4 regions of the Streptomyces sp. NPDC057963 genome follow, and region 1 is predicted to be linked to each of the others. Evidence: riboswitches for the same ligand, from Rfam matches in the RefSeq annotation. Region 1 holds a riboswitch; each other region holds the start of a gene.

Region 1 (4,340 bases):
CGGCCCGCCGCGCCGCCAAACAGCTCTCCAAGGAGCTCTTCCCGGCCTCGGCGCGGATGTCGCGCCCGCGTCAGGGCACCGAGGAGACGGTCGAGCGGATCGACTCGGCCGCCGTGCGCGCCTTCTTCGACGCCCATGTCAGGCCGTCCACGGCGACCGTCGTGGTCGTCGGCGACCTCACCGGCATCGACCTGGACACCCTGCTGGCCGACACCCTCGGCGACTGGTCGGGCGACACCGCCGAGCCCCGTCCCGCCCCGCCGATCACCGCGGACGACACCGGCCGGGTGGTGATCGTCGACCGGCCGGGCGCGGTGCAGACGCAACTGCTGATCGGCCGGATCGGCGCCGACCGGCACGACAGCGTGTGGCCGGCCCAGGTGCTCGGCACGTACTGCCTGGGCGGCACGCTCACCTCCCGGCTGGACCGGGTGCTGCGCGAGGAGAAGGGCTACACCTACGGCGTGCGGGCCTTCGCCCAGGTGCTGCGGTCGTCGGCCCCGGACTCCGCCGCGGGGCCGACCGGTGCCGCGATGCTGGCCATCAGCGGATCGGTGGACACGGAGTCCACGGGACCGGCGCTGAAGGACCTGTGGACGGTACTGCGGACCCTGGCGGCCGAAGGGCTGACCGATGAGGAGCGCGAGACGGCCGTGCAGAACCTCGTGGGTGTCGCACCGCTGAAGTTCGAGACGGCGGCCTCCGTCGCAGGCACCCTCGCCGACCAGGTCGAGCAGCACCTCCCGGACGACTACCAGGCGCATCTTTATGCCCGGCTCGCGGAGACCGGCACGGTCGAGGCGACCGCGGCGGTGGTCAGCGCCTTCCCGGGCGACCGGCTGGTCACGGTCCTCGTCGGTGACGCGGCGCAGATCGAGGAGCCGGTCCGGGCGCTGGGCATCGGAGAGGTGTCGGTGGTCGCCGGCTGACCGGGCCGGCCCGTTGCGCGTGGCGGTCCGCCGGTGGCGGTCCGCCCGTGCCGCCTCACCGCTCGGCCGCCTCTTCCGGCGGAGGACCGACGGGGCGGACCGAGTGTCGGCTGCGCCGCTCGGCCCCCCAGCTGGCCCACCATCCGGTGTCATGTGTCCACATACCGGGACAAGAGGAAGGCTCCTGTGAGCGAGATCTCGCTGGAGCCTTCCTTTTTGTCCGTTCTGGTGGAGGGGTTGCCTGTCTGCCCTGTGGGATGCGCTACAAAACGGCCTGTCCGTTTGGTGAATGAAAGTGACCCCGCTTAGCGTCGGCTGGGCTGTCCGTCACTCGTACGCCGCATCCGCGACGCACCGGGCAGCCATCGCCGAGTCCCCGTCAGGCGCGAGCCTGGGGAGCCGGGGACCCACGCAGTCCCTGGGGTGAATCGGATGTCTGGGCCTCGGTGAGGCCGGGGCGTCCGTAGGAGACCTTCCTGCTCCGAACCCGTCAGCTAACCCGGTAGGCGAGAAGGAAGGAAAGGACCAGCCACTTCATGGCGTTCACCCGTGCCACCGGGAAGCATCGTGCCCCGAGCCGACTGACGTGCAGGAGCGCGAAGATCGCCGGCGTCGCGGCCCTGGCCACCACCGGCGTCGTCGGCGGCATGGCCGCGCCGGCCCTCGCCGCGGACGCGTCCGTCAGCGAGACCGGCCTGAACCAGGTCATCGCCATCGACAGCGCCCTCGCCGGCCAGATCGACGCCCAGGCCGACGCGCAGCGGCGCCAGGCCGATGCCGCGGCGAAGGCGGAGGCTCAGCGCAAGGCGGAGGCCCAGAAGCGGGCCGAAGCCAAGAAGAAGGCGGAGGCGAAGGCCAAGGCCGACGCGAAGCGCGAGGCCGAAGCGCGCGCCGAGAAGGCGCGCGCCGCCCGGTCCGCCGAGCGCACCCGCCTGGGAGCCTTCCAGCTCCCGGTCGCCGGTTCGTACGTCACCACCGGCTACAAGTCCAGTGGCTCGCTCTGGTCGTCCGGCAGCCACTCGGGCATCGACTTCCACGCCGCGTCCGGCAGCTCCGTCGTCGCCGTCGGTGCCGGTACGGTCGTCGAGGCCGGCTGGGGCGGCGCGTACGGCAACAACATCGTGCTCCGGATGACGGACGGTACGTACACGCAGTACGGCCACCTCTCCTCGATCGGCGTCTCCGTCGGCCAGAGCGTCGGCGCGGGACAGCGGATCGGCCTCTCCGGTTCGACCGGCAACTCCACCGGCCCGCACCTCCACTTCGAGGCCCGGACCACGCCTTCGTACGGCTCCGACATGAACCCCGTCGCATACCTGCGCGCCCACGGCGTCAACGTCTGACCGACGCCCCCGCAGCACCCCTTCGAAGGCCCCGGCGATACGCCGGGGCCTTCGCCGTGCCCGCGGTGCCGTGCCGTGCCCGCGGTGCCGTGCCGTGCCCGCGGTGCCGTGCCGTGCCCGCGGTGCCGTGCCGTGCCCGCGGTGCCGTGCCGTGCCCGCCGGGCCCGGCCCGCCGTGCCGACCCGCAGTGCCCGGCTCCGGCGCCCTCCCGTGGTTCCTGCCCGCCGCGCCGTCCGTGGCCAAAAGATATTCATGAATTTCTGCCCGGCATCGGAAATGCGGCCGCATTGGAATAGAGTCGCGGAACAGGCGTCGGCCGGCCGCGTTCCGCGGGGATCGAGGCGGAGGTTCGGGCATGCACATTCCCGCGCATTCGGTATGCACGGCAATCCGTGACGACATCGTCTCCGGTGTCTTCGAACGCGGCAGCCGGCTCACCGAGGAGTTGCTGGCGCGCCGTTACGGGGTCTCCCGTGTGCCGGTACGGGAGGCGCTGCGCACCTTGGAGTCCGAGGGGTTCGTGGTCACCCGGCGGCATGCGGGCGCCTGTGTCGCCGAGCCCACCGAACAGGAGGCGGCCGACCTGCTGGAGGTCCGGATGCTGCTGGAGCCACTGGGTGCCGCACGTGCCGCGCACCGCCGCACCGAGGCGCATCTCAAGGTGCTGCGCGGCCTGGTCGGGCTCGGCCAGGAGCGGGTCGGGCGGGGTGAGAGGGAGGATCTTCGCTCGCTGGGCGGCTGGTTCCACGAGACGTTGGCGCAGGCCTCCGGCAGCCCCGGCCTGATCGCGCTGCTCACCCAGCTCCGGCACAAGATCGCCTGGATGTACGAGGTCGAGCAGCCGGCCCGCCCGGCGGACTGCTGGGCCGAACGCGGAGCCATCGTGGACGCGGTGGCGCGCGGCGACGCGGAACGGGCCAGGGCGATGGCCGCCCAGCACGCCGAACGGGCCGCGGCCGCGCACCGGCTGCGCCGCACCGACCGGCCGGAACGCGGACCCGCGGCATCCCGCACCGACCGGCCGGAACGCGGACCCGCCGCCTCCCGCACCGGCCCGGTGAGGGCTCCGTAACATCCCGTAAACGCCACAGGCGACCGGCATTAACCATTACGCCGTATACAAAGAGCTGCCATTCCGTGGGGCTTTCTTCAGGCTGCCCGAATTACCTTTTCGCACGGGAATGTATTTGCCCGGTCCGGACCGGGAATGCGAAAGAGCCGCGGACCCGGTCAAGGGTGTCGCGGCTCTTTGAGGGGAGGGCAGGAAACGGGTCAGACCGTCTCCGGCAGCTCGTCGAGCCCTTCGGCGACCAGCTTCGCCAGGCGGTCCAGGGCGGCCTCGGAATCGTCGGCCTCGGACGCGAGCACGATCTCCTCGCCGCCGTGCGCGCCGAGACCGAGCACCGCGAGCATGGAGGCGGCGTTCACCGGGTTGCCGTCGGCCTTGGCGATCGTCACGGGGACGCCGGAAGCCGTGGCGGCACGGACGAAGATGGAAGCGGGGCGGGCGTGCAGGCCCTCGGCCCAACCGACGTTGACGCGGCGCTCAGCCATGGTTCTGCCCTTCACGAATCAATAGTTGTCTAGACCAGTCTCTCACGCAGTGCGCGATGCTCCGGCCGACCCGCGGCAGGCGTTACAGCCCGTGCCGCACCGCCGCTCGGCCCCCTCAGACTGCCCCGGCCCCAGGGCCTACGCGACTGCTGACGGAGTCGTAGTCTTTGCCCATGCAGCCCTCGCCGGAGCAGAGTCCGCATCACGCGTACCCCGACCACTGGGAAGCAGACGTGGTCCTCCGCGACGGAGGAACCGCGCGGATCCGGCCCATCACCACGGACGACGCCCAACGGCTGGTCAGCTTCTACGAGCAGGTCTCCGACGAGTCGAAGTACTACCGCTTCTTCGCTCCGTACCCCCGTCTGTCCGACAAGGACGTGTACCGCTTCACCCATCACGACTACGTCGACCGGGTGGGGCTCGCGGTCACGGTCGGCGGCGAGTTCATCGCGACCGTCCGCTACGACCGGATCGACGAGCGGGGCAGGCCCGCCTCCGCGCCCGCCGACGA
Region 2 (4,340 bases), on a different contig from region 1:
CTGATGTTGGAGGCAGCGATCTCCCGGACCTTGCCCTCCTTCACGAGCTTGTCGAGGGCGGTGATGATCTCCTCGACCGGGACGGTCTCGTCGTCGAAGTGCGTGTAGTACAGATCGATGTGGTCGGTGCCGAGCCGGCGCAGCGACTCCTCGGCCGCGGCCTTGATGTTCGTGGCGGAGAGCCCCTTGTACGAGGGGTGGGCGCCGACCTTGGTGGCGACGACGATGTCGGAGCGGTTGGAGCGGGCCGCGAGCCACTTCCCGATGACGGTCTCCGACTCGCCGCCCTCGTTGCCCGGGACCCAGGCGGAGTAGGCGTCGGCGGTGTCGATGAAGTTGCCGCCCGCCGCGGCGTAGGCGTCCAGCACCGCGAACGACTGCGCCTCGTCGGCGGTCCAGCCGAAGACGTTGCCGCCGAGGGCGAGCGGGAAGACCTGAAGGTCGGAGGAGCCCAGCTTGCGAAGAGAAGTCATAAATGGATCAACGAATCCCGGCGGCACCACTATTCCGACGGGCCGACTGCTCCGCGGGCCGAATGCGCCAGCTGGCCGAACGCACCGGCTGACCGAATGCACCGGCTGGCCGAATGCGCCGGCTGTTCCCTCTGCTCCGACGGCTGTGCTGCTCCGGCAGACCGGCAGCCCTGACGTCGGGGGGTGAGCGTCAGGGCTGCCGGGGTTCAGCGGCCGGCGAACCGGCTCGGATCACGCGGATCGGGAGGGTGACCTGCGGATCAGGGGTTGAGGCCCTTGCCGCGCAGCCAGGCCATCGGGTCGATGCCCGTACCGGCGGGGGTGTGGACCTCCAGGTGGAGGTGCGCGCCGGTCACGTTGCCGGTCGCGCCGACTCGGCCGATGGTCTCACCGGTGGAGACCTTCTGGCCGACGCTGACGCCGATGGAGGACTGGTGGCAGAACCACAGCTCCGTACCGTCGTCGAGCTCCAGCACCGTGCGGTAGCCGTACGAACCGGACCAGCCGGCCGACTTGACGGTGCCGCCGTGTATGGCCTTGATCGGCGTACCCGTCGGCGCTGCGAAGTCGAGGCCGGTGTGGTAGCCGGAGGACCACATCGAGCCGGCTTGGCCGAAGGTCGAGGTGATCGTGTAGGAGGAGGTCGGAAGGGCGTAGCTGGCGGCGAGCTTGGCGAGCCGCAGGGCCTCGGCCTTCTTCTTGGCCTCTTCCTCCGCCTTCTTCTTCTCCGCGGCGGCCTTGGCCTCGGCGGCGTCCTGCTGCTTCTTGGCCTCGGCGGCGGCCTTCTCCGCGGCCTCCTTCTCCTGGGCGGCCTTCGCCTCGGCGTCGGCGGCGTCCTGCTGCTGCTCCGCCTGCTGGAGGATGCGCGCGCGGAGCGCCTCACCCGCGTCCACCGTGCCCTGTTCGGCCTCGGCGGTCGTGAGACCGGCGGTGGTGAGCGGGGCAGCAGTGGCGGCGTCCGCGGCCTTGTCGGCTTCGGACTCGTCGGAGAAGAGAGAGCCCACGCCCGGAAGGGACTTGGCATCGGGGAGGTTGTCCGCGATGGAGTCGGGAAGGGAGATGGAGACCGGCGGTTTGCTCTGCGCGGTGGCCATGCCGCCCGCACCGACCGCCGCGATGACGCCGACCCCGAGCACCGTGGAGCTACGGGCAAGTCCGTTGCGCTGCTTGGCGACGCGGTGCTTGCCGCGTACGGGGCGGACGGACTCCTCGGTGGGGTTCCACTCGTCCCGGCCCCGCTCGGGCCCGCCGTTGCCGTCGGCGCGGAATTCGCCGCCGAGCCCACCGGCGAAGTCGCCGCCAGGCTCGGTGCCGTATGCCGTTCCCGTCGCGACGGTGCCGTAGTCGGTGCCGTACGCCGATCCCGTCGCGACAGTGCCGTAGTTGGCACCGTAGGCGGTTCCGGTCCGGGCGGTTCCGTAGTCGGCGCCGAAGCCGGAGTCGGGTCCGGCCGGGGAATCGAAGTCAGCGACGACATCGGAAACGAAGTCGGGGTTGAACCGAGAGGGGGCCTCGGGGGCAGGCTTGTTGGACGCCACGGGGGCGCACTCCTTTCCTTCCTTCTCGCCTACCGGGTTAGCTGACGGGTTCGGAGCAGGAAGGTCTCCTACGGGCCCCTCCGTCTCTCACGAGACGCAGGTGTCCGATTCACCCCATGTAGGTGGTTCCCCGGTTCCCTTGCGGAATTCGGCGCTCGCGCACGGTGCCGCCACTGACGACGGCTGGGACGACCGCGCTGCGTTATCGAACGTTAATAGACACCCGTGCCTGATTCCAAGCTGTTCCCACTGATCGTTCATGTCTTTGGCCTGGACTTTACGGGGCACAATCGGGCGGAACGGTATGAGTTGATCGACCTTCAGTCATTACCCGGATTCTGACGTTGCGTCAAATGTTATGCGGAGCGGTGCGCTTCGATTACGTACGGTGGGCATCCCGCGCCCGAGGTCGCGCCCGGCTCGCGCGGAGCTCACGCCCCCGCCCGTCACACCTCTTCCAGACCCACGATCTTCACGGTCCTGCGCCGGTCCGGCTGCCCCTCCGCGGGACGCACGACCGCGAGCAGCGCCATGTCGTCGGTCGTCTCGCCACCCGTGTGCAGCCGTACGTCATCGGTCAGCGCGGACAGCAGCTCCTCGGGCCCCGGAAAGATCCGCCCCCGCAGCCGGGCCGCCGGGTCGTAGAAGACGCCGTCGGCGTTCCGCGCCTCGGAGAGACCGTCCGTGTACAGGAGGAGGGTCGTCCCCGCCGGCAGATCCCACTCGTCCGCCCGGTCGGGCCACACGCCCAGGTCCATCCCGAGGGGCAGCGCGGGCACCGTGGGCCCCAGCACCTCCAGCTCCCCGTCCGGGTGCAGCAGGATCGGCTCGGGATGACCGCGGTTGACGATCCGCACCCGGGACCCCCCGGGCGGGATCTCGGCCAGCACGGCGGTGATGAAGCCCTCGACCGCGTCGAGCCCGCCCCGCCGCGTCCCCTCCCGCGCCAGTGCCCGCTCCAGCCGCTGCGCCACGCCCTCCAGCGAACGCTCCTGCTCGGCCGCCTCCCGGAACGCCCCGATGATCACCGCCACCGACTCGACGGCATCGAGTCCCTTCCCCCGTACGTCCCCGACGACCAGCCGCACCCCCTGCGGGGTGTCCGTCACGGCGAACAGGTCGCCGCCGACGAACTCGTCCGCCTGCGCCGCCTCGTACCGCGCCGCCACATGCAGCCCGCCGATCCGGTCGGACGGCTTCGGCAGCACCGCCCGCATGGCCGTCTCCGCGATGACCCGCGCGGAGGCCAGCTGCTCATTGCCCCGCCGTACGACCCCGTTGATCACAACGGCGAGGACGGAGACGGTGGCCAGGGTGAGCAGCTCGATCAGCGGCACGACCTGCGGCAGCGTGGCGCTGTACAGCCGCAGCACGATGACGGCCAGCATCGAGGCGATGCCGGTGCAGATGGTCCTGGACAGCGAGAAGAACGGCGCGGCGATCAGCGGCGCCGCCACGAACAGCGGAATGGCGGTGAAGGTCGGCGGCGTCAGGAGATCGAACACCAGCCCGCCGACGATCATCAGGGCGGGCAGCGCGCGGACGAACCGCCGGGTACGGGTGCCGTCGCCCTCGGCATGCCTGCCGCGCCGCCTCAGCCGCTTCCACACCTGTGGTCTCCTGCCCGGTACGCGCGCGGCTGCGGACGGTACCGCGCCCCACCCCCAGGCTCACCGGAGCGGAGTCGCCCGGCGACTCCTCATCGGCCAATGGGGGTACGTACGTGGCACAGCTCACACACCACCCGGACCTGCTCCTTCGTGGGTCGACGGGTCGGCCGGAACGAGTCAGGCCCGGCACGCTGTATGCGTGCCGGGCCTGACTCTTCAGTAGCGGGGACAGGATTTGAACCTGCGACCTCTGGGTTATGAGCCCAGCGAGCTACCGAGCTGCTCCACCCCGCGTCGGTAAACACAACTGTACGGCATGTGCGGCGGGCTCATGACCACGGAACGAATCATGACCGCCCGGCACCCACTCCGGCGCCCACTCCGGCGCTCGCCCGGCACGCGGCTGTCGACGCCCGACACCCGACGCCCGGCCCCAGCAGTCGGCCTCTGCGCCCCGCCCCGCCGCATCTTCTCCCCGGGGGCCCCGCCGCCCCGTGGCCCCGTGGCCCCGCGACCCTGCGGCCCTGCCGTCCTGCCGCCCTGCCGCCCTGCCATCCTCAATTCGTCTCGGGGAGTCCTCAATTCGTCTCGGTGATACGGGGAGCGGTCTTCCCGTCGACCGCCGGGGACTTCATCGGATTCGCGCCCCGTTGCAGGGCCTGGAGGATCGCCAGCCCCTGGCTGACCACGCCCGCCGCCATCTCGTTGACACCACTGGT
Region 3 (4,340 bases), on a different contig from region 1:
GAGCTCCCGTGGAACCTCCCCGTACAGAACTGACCGGCTTTTGTCCGCGGTGTTCTCCGCGGTCGGCCGACGGCTGCGGCAGGTTCGCCGAGCGCACTCCCCGGGCAGCGCGCTAGATTTGCGGATCGATCCCTGCCCGACGGCTGTTGGAGTTCCGCAGTGACCGAAGTTGTGCTGTTTCACCATGCTCAGGGCCTTACCCCGGGCGTGACGGCCTTTGCCGACGCATTGCGCACCGAAGGCCATACCGTGCATACGCCCGACCTGTACGAAGGCCGCACCTTCGACACCCTGGACGCGGGACTGGCGCATCTGGAACAGATCGGCGTCGACGAAATACTCGCTCGCGGCGTGCTGGCGGTGGCCGACTCACCGGCCGAGCTGGTCTACATCGGGTTCTCCCTCGGCGTGCTGCCGGCGCAGAAGCTGGCCCAGACGCGGCCCGGCGCCCGCGGTGCCGTATTCGCCCACTCGTGCGTGCCGAGTTCCTGCTTCGGAACGTGGCCGTCGCAGGTCCCGGTCCGCATCCACGCCATGGAGGAGGACCGTCTCTTCACCACCGAGGGCGACGCGGACGCCGCCCGCGCACTCGTCGACGAGGCTCCCGATGCCGCATTGTTCCTCTACCCCGGTGACCGGCACCTGTTCGTGGACAGCTCGCTGTCGGCCCACGACGCCGAGGCTGCCGCGCTGATGCTCGACCGCACACTGACGTTCCTCCGCTCGCGGTGAACCGGGTCCGGTGCCCGCGACCGGCCGGTCTCGGGGCCGACGCCGATCGGGCCCCGGGCGGCGATCCGCCCCCGCGAGGATCCCGCCCACCACCGCGCGGCGACGGCCGAACGGCCCGAGCGGAGTCGGGCCCGCGGGCGACGGCCCGGCGGGGCGCCGGCCGCCGGACGGGGCGGTGGGATGCCGCACGTCCCCGACCGCGTGATCATCCGCCCTCGCCGCCCGGTCGCCGGGCCGACGCCGCCCGTCCGAACCCACTGCGCAACAGCGCCTGAAGCGTCGCCGCGGCGGCGCTCGCCCGGTCACCGCGGTGCACCACCGAGATCGTCCGCCGGAACGAGGCGGGTTCGAGCCGTCGTACGGACAGTGGCGTCGGCGACATTGCGGCGACCATCTCCGGGACGACCGCCATCCCGATGCCCGCGCTGACCAGCGCGCAGACCAGCGCGTAGCCGGGCGACTCGCAGACCACGGCGGGTGTCGCCCCCGCCCGGGCCAGCGCCTGTTCCACCCCGCGACGCGGCGGATGTGTCGGCGCACTGCTGATCAGCGGCCGTCCCGCGAGCTCCGTCACCGGCAGCCGACCGGTGCCTTCGGCCAGCATCTGCCCCACCTCCGTGATCAGGACCAGTTCCTCGACCAGCAGCGGCTCGGCGAAGACGCCGGAGGGCCAGGCGGCCGGGGGTGCCGGCTCGTACACGTGGGTCAGCGCGAGGTCGACCTCGCCGGCGGCCACCGCGGCGACGCCGTCCGGTGGCTCGTACTCGGTGACCGCCAGTTCCACGTCCGGGTGGGCGCGGCGGAAGGCGCTCAGGACCGGCGGCAGCAGATGGATGCCCGCGGTGGTGAAGGTACCGACCCGGAGGCGCCCGCCGGAGAGCCCGGACAGCCGGGCCAGCTCGTGACGGGCCCGGTCCATCTCGTCGAGGATCCGCCGGGCGCGCCCGGCCAGCAGCTCTCCCGCCGCGGTGAGGCGCGCCCCCCGGTGGTGGCGCACCAGCAGCGCGGCGCCCGCCTCCCGCTCCAGCTTGGCGAGCTGCTGGGAGAGGGCGGGCGCGGTGTAGCCGAGGCGGGCGGCGGCCCGGGTGATCGATCCGGCCTCGGCGACCGCCACCAGCGCCGCGAGCCTTGTCGGGTCGTACATGAAGCGTTCCTTTTGGCAGACCCAGAAGATTGCAAGTACACGCTAAAGGCTCCGTTGGTCCAGGGTGGACCCATGGACGCACAACTGATCGCCTTCACCGGGGTCGCCGCGGGCATGGTCGCGCTGCCGGGCGCGGACTTCACCGTCGTCGTACGCAACGCGCTCGCCTCCCGGTCGGCGGGGGTGGCGACCGCGCTGGGCGTTGCCGGGGGACTCCTCGTGCACACCGCGCTTGCCGTCGCCGGGCTCGCCGCGGTGCTCGTGGCGGTGCCCGTCCTGTTCCGCACCGTCCAGCTGCTCGGCGGGGCCTATGTCCTCTACCTGGGCATCAGCGCCCTGTACGCGATACGGCGCCGCACCACCACGGACACGGAGGGGACCGCGGACGAACCGGCCGGCCGGGGATCCCTACGCGCGCTGCGTCAGGGGTTCCTCACCAATGCCCTCAATCCCAAGGCGCCGGTGCTCTTCCTGAGCCTGTTGCCCCAGTTCGTTCCCGACGGGCAGCCGCCGCTCCCGAGGACCTTGCTGCTCGCGGTGATCGTCGTGCTGCTCGCCCTGGTCTGGTTCCCCGCCGTGGCGCTTCTGGTGGACCGGATGGGCCGGTGGCTGCGCCGGCCGCGTGCCGCCCGCGCCATCGAGGGCGGCAGCGGCGCGGCGCTCACCGCGTTGGGGCTGGTGCTGGTGTCGGGTCCCCTGGTGCACTGAGGCCCCTCCGTGCCGAGGTTCCGCTGCGCCGAGAAGGGCGGACCGGCGCCGGAGGCCGGGCTCGTCCGGCGGACCCGCCCGTAGTAGACGCGCTTCGTCCAGATCTTCTCCAGCCGGACCACCGCGCCGGTCCTCGGCGAGTGCCAGATCTTGTTGTGACCGGCGTAGATCCCGACGTGGTAGACGCTGCGGCCGGAGTGGAAGAAGACCAGATCGCCGCGTTGCCTGTGCGAGGCCGAGATGTGGCGGGTCCTGTTGTACTGCTGCTGGGCCGTGCGGGGGAGCTTCTTGCCCGCCTTCTTGAACGCATAGGACGTCAGGCCCGAGCAGTCGAAGCGGTTGGGGCCGGTGGCCCCCCAGCCGTACGGCGAACCCTTTTTGGAAGCGGCGACCTTGAGCGCCTTCACCGAGAGAGTCGCTGCCTGGGCTTCCGGAGCGGCGCCGGGGGCGAGCATGGTGCCGCCGACGGCGGCCAGAGTCAGAACCGAGGCCGTGCCGGCCCGGGCGAGCAGAGACGGGACATGAACCTGCGCAGTCATGCGCAACCCTTCGTCAGCCGCCTGTGAAGGATGACCTGTCGGGTTCGGGCTGGCGAAGTTGCCCGGCCGCGCTCGGCGGCTTCACCCCGAGGGCCGACCGTTGATCCGGTCGACCCGTTGTGCTCGGGTCCTCCACTCCTGCCGATCCACTTCTGTCGACCAGTCATCCGGGCGGCGGCAGGACTCGGCGTCCGCCCGGACCGCCCCGCCGCGGTGGCGGGGGCTTGTCGTCCCAGGGATCTTGACTCACCGACTGCCGGATTTCCGAGGGGAAACAGCGATTTGTGAGGCTCCTCACGACTGATCCGTTCGGGTGGAGCCGACGCTTTCGGGGAGCCCTGGCGGTCACTCGGACCGGTCCCGCACCAGGGCGGAATCAAGGATTCCGTCCACTGCTCATCCGAAAAACGCAAGTTGAGATATCGCTCGTGAGGGGGACTCTCTACGCCGAAAGAGCGAGGAATTCCGACGTGGCCACCGGGCGTGTCGCGAAGGGGAGTTGGCTGACCCCTCGGGCGGGGTGGGGGGAGTTGGGCGGGCGGTGCCGGGGCCCGGTGAAGAACCGGCTGATCAACTTGCCGGTGCGGGGGGTACGGTGACGCGTCCGGCCCGCCGTTCCCCGTCCAGTACCCGCAGCGCCCGCGCCAGGGTGGCGGCGTGGATCCGCGCCTCGCCGCGCTCGTGCATCAACACGAGGGCGTCCCGCAGTGCGCCGGCCCGTGAGGCCAGTGCCTGTGCGGCCCGCAGGGCGCTGTAGGTGTCGCTGCCGTGGGCCGGGTTGATGCGGCCCAGTTGGTCGAGGACTTCGAGATAGCGGTCGATGAACTCCCCCTCGGCGCGTGTCAGTGCGGGGAGCGGCGGCAACTCTGGCGGCTGCATCGGGCGTTCACCGCGTGCCGTGCGGCGGGAGCGACGACTTCCGGTTCTCCGTGATGTGGTCCACCAGGCCGTAGGCCTTGGCGCCCGGGGCATCGAGGATGAGATCGCGCTCGATGTCGGTGGCGATTTGCTCGGCGTCGCGGCCGGTATGACGGGTCAGCAGTGTGATGAGCATCTCGCGGACCCGTTCCCATTCCCGGGCCTCGATCGCCAGATCGGACGGCTGGCCCTGCACCGGCTCGGTGAGTGCGGGCTGCTGCACGATGACCCGGGCGCTGGGCAGTGCGTGCCGCCTGCCGGGAGCGCCCGCCGCGAGCAGCACCGACGCGCAGGAACCC
Region 4 (4,340 bases), on a different contig from region 1:
TCCTCGATGCCGCGGGCCAGACGCTCCGGGTTGGTGACGAACAGGTCGTCGCCCACGATCTGCACCTTGGCGCCGAGCTTGTCGGTGATGACCTTCCAGCCGGCCCAGTCGTCCTCGTACAGCGGGTCCTCGATGGAGACCAGCGGGTACGCGGAGACGAGCTCCTCGTAGTACTCGGTCATCTCGGCGGCCGAGCGGGACTTGCCCTCGAACTCGTACGTGCCGTCCTTGTAGAACTCGGACGCGGCGACGTCGAGTGCGAGCGCGATGTCCTTGCCCGGGATGTAGCCGGCTTCCTTGATGGCCTCGACGATGAGGTCGAGGGCGGCGCGGTTCGACTCCAGGTTCGGCGCGAAGCCGCCCTCGTCGCCGAGACCGGTCGAAAGCCCCTTGGTCTTCAGGACCTTCTTCAGCGTGTGGTAGACCTCGGCACCCCAGCGCAGGGCCTCGGAGAAGGACTCCGCGCCGATCGGGGCGATCATGAACTCCTGGATGTCCACGTTGGAGTCGGCGTGCGACCCACCGTTGAGGATGTTCATCATCGGAACGGGCAGCAGGTGCGCGTTCGGGCCGCCGAGGTAGCGGAAGAGCGGCAGGTCCGAGGCCTCGGAGGCGGCGTGGGCGACGGCCAGCGAGACACCGAGGATGGCGTTGGCGCCGAGCGAGCCCTTGTTCTCGGTGGCGTCCAGGTCGAACATCGCCTGGTCGATCAGCCGCTGCTCGGTCGCGTCGTAGCCGACGAGCTCCGGGCCGATCTGCTCGATCACGGCGAGGACGGCCTTCTCGACGCCCTTGCCCTGGTAGCGGTTGGGGTCACCGTCGCGAAGCTCAATGGCCTCGAACGCACCGGTGGAGGCGCCGGACGGGACGGCAGCACGGCCCGTGCTGCCGTCGTCGAGGCCAACCTCGACCTCGACCGTGGGGTTCCCCCGGGAGTCGAGGATTTCCCGGGCTACGACGACGTCGATGGACGGCACGAGGCATCTCCTTCTGGGATATGACACTGGTTGTGCAGGGTCACTTTGGCCTTGCGACAAGAGCCTAACCGGCCCGGCCCGCTCAGCCCGACGACCGCCCGTCCCCTGGGACGAAAAAGGACCCAAGGGCGCGCGTAAGCAGACAAACAGTCAGAATTTTACTGGTCAGTAACTACAACAGTTGAACGATCACCCAGAGGTGGCGCGCCTCGCGGAGGCGGCGCGTGGCGGCGCCGGCACCTCGCGGTGGTGGTGCGCGACACGGGAAACCCCGGCCCGGCGCGTACGGGGGAATGCGCGCCGGGCCGGGGTGCTCAGGGAGGAGAGAGCCTGGACTACTTGGTCAGGTGCAGCTGCTGACCCGGGTAGATCAGGTCGGCGTCCTTGACGATGTCCTTGTTCAGCTCGAACAGCTGGTGCCAGCCGCCCTCGACCTGGTGCTCGGCGGCGATCTCGCTCAGGGAGTCGCCGGAGACGACCTTGTACTCGCCGTCACCCTTCTTGACCTTCTCGCCGGTCGGGGTGGTGACGGTCTTCTTCGACTCGGCCTGCGGGGCGGCGGAGCGGTCCGAGCGGGAGGCGGCGGGGGCCTCGGTGCGCTCGGCCTTCTTCGGCTGGGCCTGCTGGACCGGCCGCGACTGCTGCTTCGGCGCGGCCGGGGCGCTCTGCTGCCCGGTGGCGCTGGAGCTGGAGCTGGACTTCGAGGAGGAGCCGGTGTCGACGCCCGGGTTGACACCGTCGTTGGTCAGGTTGCCGGCGCCGGCGCAGCCCCAGGCCCCCGGACCCTGCATGTCGAGCAGCCGCTCGGCGGTGGCGATCTGCTGGGCCTTGGTGGCCAGGTCGGCGCGGGGGGCGTACTGCGTGCCGCCGGCGGCGGCCCAGCTGGACTGCGAGAACTGCAGGCCGCCGTAGTAGCCGTTGCCGGTGTTGATGGACCAGTTGCCACCGGACTCGCACTGGGCGACGGCGTCCCAGGTGGCGACGGAGGCGGCGGAGGCGCCGGTCGCACCCATCAGCGGAACGACGACGGCGGTACCGGCGACACCGGCGAGCGTGGCGACGCGGACGGCCTTGGACGGGCGGCGGTGCTTGCCCTTGCCGGAAAACAGCATGGAACTTCCCCTCACCGACGCCTACGAGGTGAGCTGTCGGGTTCGGGCCAAGTGAGTTGCCCGGTCGCACGTCCTAGCACGCGACTTCACCCCAAGCCGGTCCTGATGCGTCCTTCGACGATCGGGCCCGGCGCTTACCTGGGTCCCCCGCTCCTGCCTACGGCGCTTTACGCGTCTGTTCCCTTCGACCGACGGCAGGATTCGGCGTGACGATCGACGGGGCCCGCGGTGCGAGCGGTTCCGACCGTAAACATACGCAACCCCTACATTCAAAGATGGACACATCGGACAATCAGCCCTTACTTGCATCTGAGGAACCGTCGTTTTCGCAGGTGGGAGGCGATACGGAAGGGCTCCCCGGGCGCGACACGCCAGTTGACGCAAAGAGACCCATGTCTCACTTACGCATAAGCGGACATAGGTCTCTGAACTACCCCAGATTTTGAGGCTCTTTCAGCCGATTATCAGACCGCTCTCACTCGGCCTTCACGTCGAGATCGAGGCTCTGGCCGGGGAGGATGAGGTCCGGGTCGGATCCGACGGCATCCTTGTTGACCTCGTACAGCGCGGGCCAGCCGCCGGGGACCTTCTGTGCGTCAGCAATCGCCCAGAGGTTGTCGCCGGAGCGGACGGTGTACGTGCCGTCGGCGGTCGACGCGCCCGCGTCGCGCGCGTCACCGTCACCGCGGGAGGCATGCCGGCCCGACTCGCGGTCGACGCCGCCGTTCGCGTTCCGGCCCTCCTCGGGGGCCGGTGCGCCGCGGTGCTTGCCACTCGTGCCGCCGGTCGAGTCGGCCGAGCCGGTCGGGTCCGAGGCGTCGGGCGCACCGGAGGACGGGGCGTCAGAAGACGTCCGGGACGGCTCGGCCCTGCCCGCCGGCCCGTGGGCGGCGCCCGCCCCCTTCGAACGGTCCGCGCTGCCCCTACCGCCCGTACCGCCCGAGGCGGCGTCCGGGGCGGCGTCCGACGGCGTGGCGTCCCCGGACGGGGGCGTCGACGCGCCGTCAGCCGGCTCCGTGCTCCGTGTCGGCTCGGCGGGGGGCGCGACCCCGGGATCGACGCCCGGCAGCGTCCCGTCCTCCGCGAGGCCGGAGATGACCGCACAACTGGGCCAGGCCTTCGGCCCCCGGTTCTCCAGGACCTTCTCGGCCACGGCTATCTGCTGCGAGCGGCTGGCGAGGTCGGCACGGGCGGCGTACGACTCGCCGCCGTACGCCTTCCAGGTCTCCTGCGAGAACTGCAGGCCGCCGTAGAGGCCGTTGCCGAGGTCGGCGCTCCACATGCCGCCGCTCTCGCACTCGGCCACCCGGTCCCAGGTCTTGGCGTCGGCCGCGTGCGCGCCGCCCGCGCCGAGCAGCGGGATGGCGATGGCCGATCCGGTCACGCCCGCGGCGACGACGATGGCGGGTGCCTGACGAGGGCGACGGTGTCTGCCGTTCGCGGAGCCCATGGGGATGCCTTCCGTGTGACTGACAAGTGACGGGTGAGTCGAACGGTGAACCTAGCGGGACTCGAACGCGTGTCACAAGTCGATGCAGCGCAGATCACGTGGAAGTCACAGAGTTGACTGTCCGTCATCTCGCGTCGGCGCGGGCCTCGGCTCGAACTCCACCGGCAGCGTGCGCAGTCCACGCATGATGAGCCCGCCACGCCACCGCAAATCGGTAGATTCCACCGCAAGTCGCAGGTCAGGGAGGCGCCTCAGAAGCGTGGCGAGCGCCGTCTGTCCCTCCAGCCGGGCGAGCGGTGCTCCCAGGCAGTAGTGGATGCCGTGCCCGTATCCGAGGTGCTGATTGTCACGCCGGGCGAGGTCGAGCGTGTCGGGGTCCCCGAAGCGTTCCGGGTCGCGGTCGGCGGCGGCGAGCACGACGAGTACGGGGTCGCCCGCCGCTATGTCCTGTCCGCCCAGTGTCAGCGGCTCGGTGGCGAACCGCCAGGTCGCCAGCTCCACCGGACCGTCGAACCGCAGCAGTTCCTCGATCCCCGTCTCCAGCAGCTCGCTCTCCCCCGCGGCGAGGGAGCGTTGCAGCCGCTCGCGCTCGCCGGGGTTGCGCAGCAGGGCGTACACCCCGTTGCCGATGAGGTTCACCGTCGTCTCGAATCCGGCGAAGAGGAGGATGAAGGCCATGGCCGCGGCCTCGTTCTCGGTGAGGTGCTCGCCGTGGTCGCCGGCCCGGATCAGCCCCGAGATCAGATCGTCCCCCGGGTTCTCCCTCTTGCGGTGGATCAGTTCGGCGAGATAGCCGCGCAT

The links. A riboswitch is a leader RNA that binds a small molecule or an ion and turns the genes downstream of it on or off. The one in region 1 is predicted to bind cyclic di-AMP.
Region 2: it holds a riboswitch for cyclic di-AMP, as region 1 does, so the genes downstream of both, ACFVT1_RS32645 (M23 family metallopeptidase) here and ACFVT1_RS36065 (M23 family metallopeptidase) in region 1, are expected to answer to the same signal.
Region 3: it holds a riboswitch for cyclic di-AMP, as region 1 does, so the genes downstream of both, ACFVT1_RS26415 (C40 family peptidase) here and ACFVT1_RS36065 (M23 family metallopeptidase) in region 1, are expected to answer to the same signal.
Region 4: it holds a riboswitch for cyclic di-AMP, as region 1 does, so the genes downstream of both, ACFVT1_RS15995 (transglycosylase family protein) here and ACFVT1_RS36065 (M23 family metallopeptidase) in region 1, are expected to answer to the same signal.

What each region holds. Positions count from the first base shown of each region.
Region 1 is NZ_JBHVPX010000028.1:46,520-50,859, reverse strand. Features, by position in the region: gene ACFVT1_RS36070 (M16 family metallopeptidase) at 1-929, shown strand, start outside; cyclic di-AMP (ydaO/yuaA leader) riboswitch at 1,286-1,452, shown strand; gene ACFVT1_RS36065 (M23 family metallopeptidase) at 1,466-2,272, shown strand; gene ACFVT1_RS36060 (GntR family transcriptional regulator) at 2,628-3,344, shown strand; gene ACFVT1_RS36055 (HPr family phosphocarrier protein) at 3,545-3,826, opposite strand; gene ACFVT1_RS36050 (GNAT family N-acetyltransferase) at 4,000-4,340, shown strand, end outside.
Region 2 is NZ_JBHVPX010000020.1:24,035-28,374, forward strand. Features, by position in the region: gene ACFVT1_RS32640 (aldo/keto reductase) at 1-473, opposite strand, end outside; gene ACFVT1_RS32645 (M23 family metallopeptidase) at 734-2,011, opposite strand; cyclic di-AMP (ydaO/yuaA leader) riboswitch at 2,023-2,175, opposite strand; gene ACFVT1_RS32650 (PP2C family protein-serine/threonine phosphatase) at 2,458-3,621, opposite strand; tRNA gene ACFVT1_RS32655 (tRNA-Met) at 3,842-3,915, opposite strand; gene ACFVT1_RS32660 (SPFH domain-containing protein) at 4,200-4,340, opposite strand, start outside.
Region 3 is NZ_JBHVPX010000012.1:52,726-57,065, forward strand. Features, by position in the region: gene ACFVT1_RS26395 (ATP-binding protein) at 1-33, shown strand, start outside; gene ACFVT1_RS26400 (dienelactone hydrolase family protein) at 160-732, shown strand; gene ACFVT1_RS26405 (LysR family transcriptional regulator) at 938-1,876, opposite strand; gene ACFVT1_RS26410 (LysE family translocator) at 1,949-2,584, shown strand; partial or broken gene ACFVT1_RS26415 (C40 family peptidase) at 2,653-3,123, opposite strand; cyclic di-AMP (ydaO/yuaA leader) riboswitch at 3,127-3,313, opposite strand; gene ACFVT1_RS26420 (hypothetical protein) at 3,694-4,002, opposite strand; gene ACFVT1_RS26425 (ATP-dependent Clp protease proteolytic subunit) at 4,010-4,340, opposite strand, start outside.
Region 4 is NZ_JBHVPX010000006.1:87,321-91,660, forward strand. Features, by position in the region: gene eno (phosphopyruvate hydratase) at 1-977, opposite strand, end outside; gene ACFVT1_RS15995 (transglycosylase family protein) at 1,313-2,089, opposite strand; cyclic di-AMP (ydaO/yuaA leader) riboswitch at 2,093-2,264, opposite strand; gene ACFVT1_RS16000 (transglycosylase family protein) at 2,565-3,539, opposite strand; gene ACFVT1_RS16005 (cytochrome P450) at 3,645-4,340, opposite strand, start outside.